2 linked regions of the Geotalea uraniireducens genome follow. The protein of the gene in region 1 interacts with the protein of each later gene in a pairwise test. Links are inferred from orthologs where the notes say so. Each region holds a gene or a part of one and is shown on either strand. Other genes may lie near its edges.

The links.
Region 2: the proteins of cysE (region 1) and cysK interact in binary tests that used the Escherichia coli proteins (3 or more experiments, as listed by UniProt). The link is inferred for Geotalea uraniireducens from one-to-one orthologs.

Annotation. Positions count from the first base shown.
Region 1 is NZ_AP027151.1:3,285,589-3,288,857, forward strand. What follows is about bases 86-3,040. They hold cysE (serine O-acetyltransferase), read right to left. Parts: upstream 1,925-3,040; coding sequence 1,247-1,924; downstream 86-1,246. Other genes in these bases: mtaB (tRNA (N(6)-L-threonylcarbamoyladenosine(37)-C(2))-methylthiotransferase MtaB), read right to left, coding at 86-699; QMN23_RS15330 (RrF2 family transcriptional regulator), read right to left, coding at 818-1,243; QMN23_RS15340 (hypothetical protein), read right to left, coding at 2,042-2,446; QMN23_RS15345 (hypothetical protein), read right to left, coding at 2,867-3,040. Outside these bases: more of mtaB, read right to left, coding at 1-85; more of QMN23_RS15345, read right to left, coding at 3,041-3,235; QMN23_RS15350 (helix-turn-helix domain-containing protein), read right to left, coding at 3,201-3,269.
Region 2 is NZ_AP027151.1:1,134,229-1,137,328, forward strand. The notes cover bases 227-3,012. They hold cysK (cysteine synthase A), read left to right. Parts: upstream 227-1,035; coding sequence 1,036-1,989; downstream 1,990-3,012. Other genes in these bases: QMN23_RS05355 (trans-sulfuration enzyme family protein), read right to left, coding at 227-651; QMN23_RS05365 (nitrite/sulfite reductase), read left to right, coding at 1,992-3,012. Also shown: more of QMN23_RS05355, read right to left, coding at 1-226; more of QMN23_RS05365, read left to right, coding at 3,013-3,100.

The sequences.
Region 1 (3,269 bases):
GTTCGGCTCCACCGAGCCAATCCGCAGCCGCGGCACGAGCTGCTGCCGTTCAATCGCCTCCAGAAGCGCCAGCAGCGAGGTCGGCGGTTCGAGATCGGTCCCGTAGCTGCCGAGGTGGATGCCGGTCAGCACCACCTCCTGGAAGCCGCGGCCGGCAAAGCTCCGTACCCCCGCAAGCGCCTCGTCGGGCGGCACGCTCCGGTTTCGTCCCCGGGCATATGGGACGATGCAGTAGGAGCAGAAGGCATCACAGCCGTTCTGGACCTGGAGGAAGGCCCGGGTATGTTCGGCGAAGCTTTCGAGGATCAACCCCGCGGCGGTCCGCTCCCGGGAAATGTCGGTAACGTGCACCTGAGCCGGCGAGGCTTCCTTCAGCAGCTCGACCAGCCCCCGCTTTTCACTGTTTCCGACCACCAGCGTCACCCCCGGCAAGACGCTGAGTTCTTCCGGCGCCACCTGGGCATAGCAGCCGGTCACGACCACCCGAGCGGCCGGATTGCGGCGGAGCGCCCGGCGGACGAGCCGCCGTGATTCCGCGTCGGTTCTGGCGGTAACCGTACAGGTATTGATCACGTAGATATCGGCGGCCTCCTCGAAGGGAACCAGCTGGAACCCTTCCCGGTCCAGGCTTTCGCAGATGGCGGCCGATTCGAACTGGTTGATCTTGCAACCGAGCGTGGTTATGGCAACTTTTTCCATCGATCAGGTTCCTTCGGTACCGGGCCGCAACGAGGCGCTCCCCGGCGCCACCATGCCGGAGCTGCCGGGATATCGCACAACGGGTGAAAGGTAAGCGGGGAAAACAGCGGGGGACGGCCTACTCGTCATGCCGGCCGCGGGCTTCGGCCACCAGGTCTTCAAGGGTAATCGAATCGAGAAACGTCTTGATCCGCTCGCCGAGTTTCTGCCAGACATTGTGGGTCGTACAGGCGGCCGGGCGGCTGCAGCGCCCCGTCGCCGCGTCCATGCAGGAAACCGGGTTCAGCGGCTCCTCCACCGTCGCGACGATCTCCCCCACCAGGATTTCGGAACTCTCCCGCGCCAACAGGTAGCCGCCGCCGGGGCCGCGCACGCTTTCGACGATCTTGCCGCGCCGCAACCGGTTGAACAGCTGCTCCAGGTAATTGAGCGGGATATCTTCCCGCTGGGCGATCTCCTTGAGCGAAACCGGTGTCCCCTGGCAATGGAGGGCCAGGTCAACCATGGCCCGCACCGCATACTGGGCTCGTGTCGACAGTCGCATCGTCTAGTCCTTCTTTTCGATCTCGCGTTTCAGCGCCGCGTGATCGGTTGCCAGTTCGCTGTACTTGCGTTCGAGCTCCCGCAGCTGCTCGAACAGGCAGGAGATGGCCTTTGCTTCCGGGTCGGGCAGGGTGCCATGCTCAAAGTCGGATTTCTCCTTCGGTCTCTCCGCCGCCATGACCACCCGGCCGGGGATGCCGACCACCGTGGCGTTGGCCGGCACTTCCTTGACCACCACCGAATTGGAGCCGATCTTGCTGCCGGCGCCGACCGTGAACGGCCCGAGCACCTTGGCTCCAGAGCCGATCACCGCGTTATCGGCCACCGTCGGGTGCCGTTTTTTCTTTTCCAGACTGACTCCGCCGAGGGTAACGCCATGATAGATCGTGACGTCGTCGCCGATTTCCGCTGTCTCGCCGATCACCACGCCCATGCCGTGATCGATGAACAGCCGGCGACCGATGGTCGCTCCGGGGTGAATCTCGATTCCCGTCAGCAGCCGCCCGACATGGGAAAGAAGACGGGCCATGAAATAATGCCGGTCTTGCCAGAGCCGGTGCGCCAGCCGGTGGAACCAGACCGCATGCAGCCCGGGATAACAGAAAAAGACCTCCGGCTTGCTTCGGGCTGCCGGGTCCCGTTCCAGCACCGTCTGGATATCCTCCCGCAATCGTGCGAACATGGGCTGTTCCTTCTCCGGGGCACCGCCCCCAGTCAGGGATGAAAATTCCGGCTATCGGGAAAAGCAACGATCCTCAAGCCATATCATTCAGGTAACATACCCTACAATTTTTGTCAACTATACTTTACCTTCTTCCGCCTCCCACTCACCCTGCTCCCACCGTTCGACCGCCACGCTGGCGCGAAAGCCGAGCAGCCCCGGCTTGGCGGCCAGCCGACGCAGCACTGCCAGCGCCCGCTCGGAACGGTAGCGGAGAGAGTAGACCGCAGCCATGCCGGCAGCCGCCCCGTCATAGTCTTCAGCCAGCTGCAGGAGGGCCTCCCGCCCCGCGGGGGAAGAATGGACAATCGCCGCGAACAGCTTGTCGAGCATCACGACATGCCGTTCGGCGCTTGCCGCATCCATTGTCTCCAGAGCCGTCGCATGGGCCTCCGCGGCGGCGGCAAAGCGTTTCAGCAGCCGTTGTAACGTTTCATCGCTCATGATCGTAAATAGAGAAAGGGCCTGGTCATCGTTGACCAAGCCCTTTAACCTTTCCTGGTGCCCGGAGCCGGGTTAGAATTGACAGCACAACACGCCGATATTAAACGTAAATACTAACGGCATTTTCGTGTCATACCTCCAAAAATACCGCCAAAACAAAATATTAACAAATCCACCTTCGTCTTCCCATGGTTTGCGGCCTTGCCCTTCAAGAGGTATGATCGTAATCGAATTGGCTGCATTTGCGCAATGAAAAAGGGCACGGTTTCCCGCACCCCACTTTCGTCTCTTTGCCGGTCCATTTATGCTGTCACTTGCCGGGCCTTCCTGGCCGATCACGGGTTTACTTGTTATCCACCCTGATTGACTCGAAGAAACGCTGGTGATGGGATCGACGCCATTCCCAACAACACAATTGCCTGCAATATTCAGTCGTAACGGTAATAATCTGACAGCTTCTTACAAAGTCACCCCGCCAGCTTTCGCCGCGGGCGCCTTTTTCTTCCGCCGATGCCTTTTCGGCTTACCAAACGTCCCGCCGACCAGCATCCTCTCTAGATCTTTCCGCAAAATCCATGGCAAATAGGCGCAAGGGTTCTCGGGGAGGTATGAGAGTTTCCCTGTCGCTCGCAGCTTCTGCAGCTTGCTGTTACTCCAGCCGGTGACTTGCTGCACCTTCTGAGTATCCCAGACCATTTTGTCATCGTTCAGGAAAAGTTCCAGTCGCATCTCGCCGTCTTCGGGATAGGCTTCGAGAAACCGAAGCACCCGGCCAACAATTGCGAGAGATCGGTCAGTCAGCTCCACCCTCATCGTCTCCAGTGCCATGATCCGGCCCTCCTTGTCCCGTTCTTCGTTTCGA
Region 2 (3,100 bases), 2.2 Mb from region 1 along the record:
TTCGGCGAGCGCCGGGTCGCGGACTACCGCCAGGCCGCAGACCGTGTCGTTGTGGCCGGCGAGGTACTTGGTGCCGCTGTAGACGGCGATGTCCGCCCCGAGCGCCAGCGGCCGGAGCAGGTAGGGGGTGAGGAAGGTGTTGTCGACGATACAGAGCAGCCTCTGTTCCCGGCAGAGGCCGGCCAGGGCGGCGATGTCGGCCACCTTGAGCAGCGGGTTGGTCAGCGATTCGACGAACAGGCCGCGGGTGGTGGGGCGAAGCGCCGCCCGCACCGCCGCCGGGTCGCTGGTGTCGACGTAGCTGAATTCGAGGCCGTACTGGGGGAGAATCTGCTCGAACAGTCGGTAAGTGCCGCCGTAGAGGTCTTCGGTGACGATCAGGTGGTCCCCCTGGCTAAACAGCAGGAGCAGGGCGGCGATGGCCGCCATCCCCGAGGCGTAGGCAAAGCCGGCGGTGCCGCCGTCGAGGCGGGCGATCCCCTCCTCCAGCGCCTGGCGGGTCGGGTTCCCCGAGCGGCTGTAGTCGTAGCCGGTGCTCTGGCCGAGCCCTGGGTGGCGAAAGGTGGCGGTCTGGTAGATCGGCACGGTCACCGCGCCGGTGCGGGTGTCCCAGTCGAGGCCGATGTGGGCGGCCGTGGTTGCTGCATGCATGATGCACCTCCAAAAAAAAGTCCCCTGCCGGGGGTAATCGGAAGGGGACTCCTCTGGGGGTCCGTGCTTCCTTATCTCCCGGAACCCGCTGGTTCCGCAGGACTTGGCACCTTCCCCTGGCGGGGGGTTGCCGCGACGTCATCGGGCCTGTCCCTCGGTCGCTCTCGATAAGAAAATCGGTTTTGGTTGTGGTACTGCAGGTACTGCCGATGATTATTGTTTACCGCCACACTAATAAAAAGTCAACACCAAAAATTATTAACATGAACAGTATGTGCAGCTATTAAATAAATATATAGTTGACACATATGTTCGGTTAATGTTAATTGGTTACCATAGTAAATAGCTAAACAACTATCGCCGGCAAGGGAAAGGGCACACGTCATGGCACACATTTACGGGGACAATTCGCGATCGATCGGCAACACGCCGCTGATCCGGCTCAACCGGGTCACGGAGGGGGCGCGGGCGACGGTGCTCGCCAAGGTGGAGGGACGCAACCCCTCCTCTTCGGTGAAGTGCCGGATCGGCGCCAGCATGATCTGGGCCGCCGAAGCGCGCGGCGTGCTCCGGCCGGGAGTGGAGATCATTGAGCCGACCAGCGGCAACACCGGCATCGCCCTCGCCTACGTGGCCGCCGCCCGCGGCTACCGGCTGACCCTGACCATGCCGGAAACGATGAGCATCGAGCGGCGCCGGCTCCTGGCGGCCCTCGGCGCCAATCTGATCCTCACTCCCGGGGCGGAGGGGATGAAGGGGGCGGTGGCCCGGGCGGAGGCGCTCGCCGCCGCCGAGCCGGCGCGCTATTTTCTCCCCCAGCAGTTCCGCAATCCGGCTAATCCGGCGATCCACGAGCAGACCACCGGCCCGGAGATCTGGCAGGATACCGACGGCGCCATCGACGTGCTGGTGGCGGGGGTCGGCACCGGCGGGACGATCAGCGGCATCTCCCGCTACCTGAAGCGGACCCGGGGGAAACAGATCCTCTCGGTGGCGGTGGAGCCCAGGGAGAGCCCGGTGATCGGCCAGCGCCTTGCCGGCCGGGAGCTGCAGCCGGCGGCACACCGCATCCAGGGGATCGGTGCCGGCTTCATCCCGGAGAACCTCGACCTGACGCTGCTCGACCGGGTCGAGCCGGTGGAGAGCGGCGAAGCGATCGAGTTCGCCCGGCGGCTGGCGCGGGAAGAGGGGCTTTTGGTCGGCATCTCCAGCGGCGCTGCCGCGGCGGCGGCGGTCCGGCTGGCCCGGCGGGAGGAGTTCGCCGGCAAGACCATTGTCGTCATCCTGCCGGACGGGGCGGAGCGCTACCTCTCCACCCCTTTGTTCGAGGGGCTCTAGCCATGGCGACCACGGGAACGGCCTATCGGCTGGACGGCGTCTATCCCCAGCGGCAGGAGGGGTTTTTCATGCAGCGGATCAAGCTGCCGGCGGGGGTCCTCTCGGCCGAGCAGGCCCGGGCGGTGGCCGGGATCGCCGAGCGGTTCGGCCGCGGCGAGCTGCACCTCACCAGCCGCGGCAGCATCGAGATCCACTGGGTACGGGAACCGGCGCTGCCGGAGCTGAAACAGGCGCTGGCGGCGGTCGGCCTCACCTCGCGGGGGGCCTGCGGCGGGGCGGTGCGCGGGGTGAGCTGCGGCAGTCCGGCCGGGTATCCGCTGCTGGAGACCCTGGCGCGGCGGCTGCAGCGGCACTTTGCCGGCAATCCCCGCTTCGAGCGGCTGCCGAAGAAATTCAAGATCGGCCTCGAAGCCGACGAGCGGAGCGGGCGGCACCTGATCCAGGACGTGGGGCTGGTGCTGGCGCAGCAGGATGAGGGGGAGGGCCGCTACGACGTCTGGGTGGCCGGCGGGCTGGGGCGGGAGCCGCAGCCGGGCTTCCTCCTGGTGCCGGCGCTCACCGGGACGCGGCTGATCCCGCTCCTCGAAGCGATCATCCGGGTCTACGCCGCCCACACCCCGGCCGGCAAGCGGCTCAAGCACCTGGCCCGGGAACTGGGGCGGGAGGAGCTGGCGCGGCGGATCTTCGCCGAGCCGACGGCGACGGAGGAGTTGCCGCCGGTCGGCGGCCTGCCGGAGTACCTCCTGGCGCCCGGCGAGCGGTTGGAAGCCACCTGCTTCGCCGGCCGGCTCACTGCCGGCGAACTGCGCCGGCTGGCCGACTTTGCCGTCCGCTGGGCCGGCGGGGTGCTGACGGTGACCGGCGGCCAGAATATCGCCTTCGCCCTGGCGGCCGGCGTCGATGCCGCCGCGGCGCGGCAGGCGCTGGCCGGGGCCGGCTTTGCCGGCAGCGCGCCGGAAGAGCGGATCGCCTGCCGGGTCTGCCCCGGCAGCCACGAATGCCTGATGGGGCTCGCCCCGACCCGCGACCTGGCCCGGAGCATCCTGGCTGCGCTCGGCCCGGTCGCCGCCACCCTCGACTACGCGCTTTCCGGCTGCCCCAACTCCTGCAG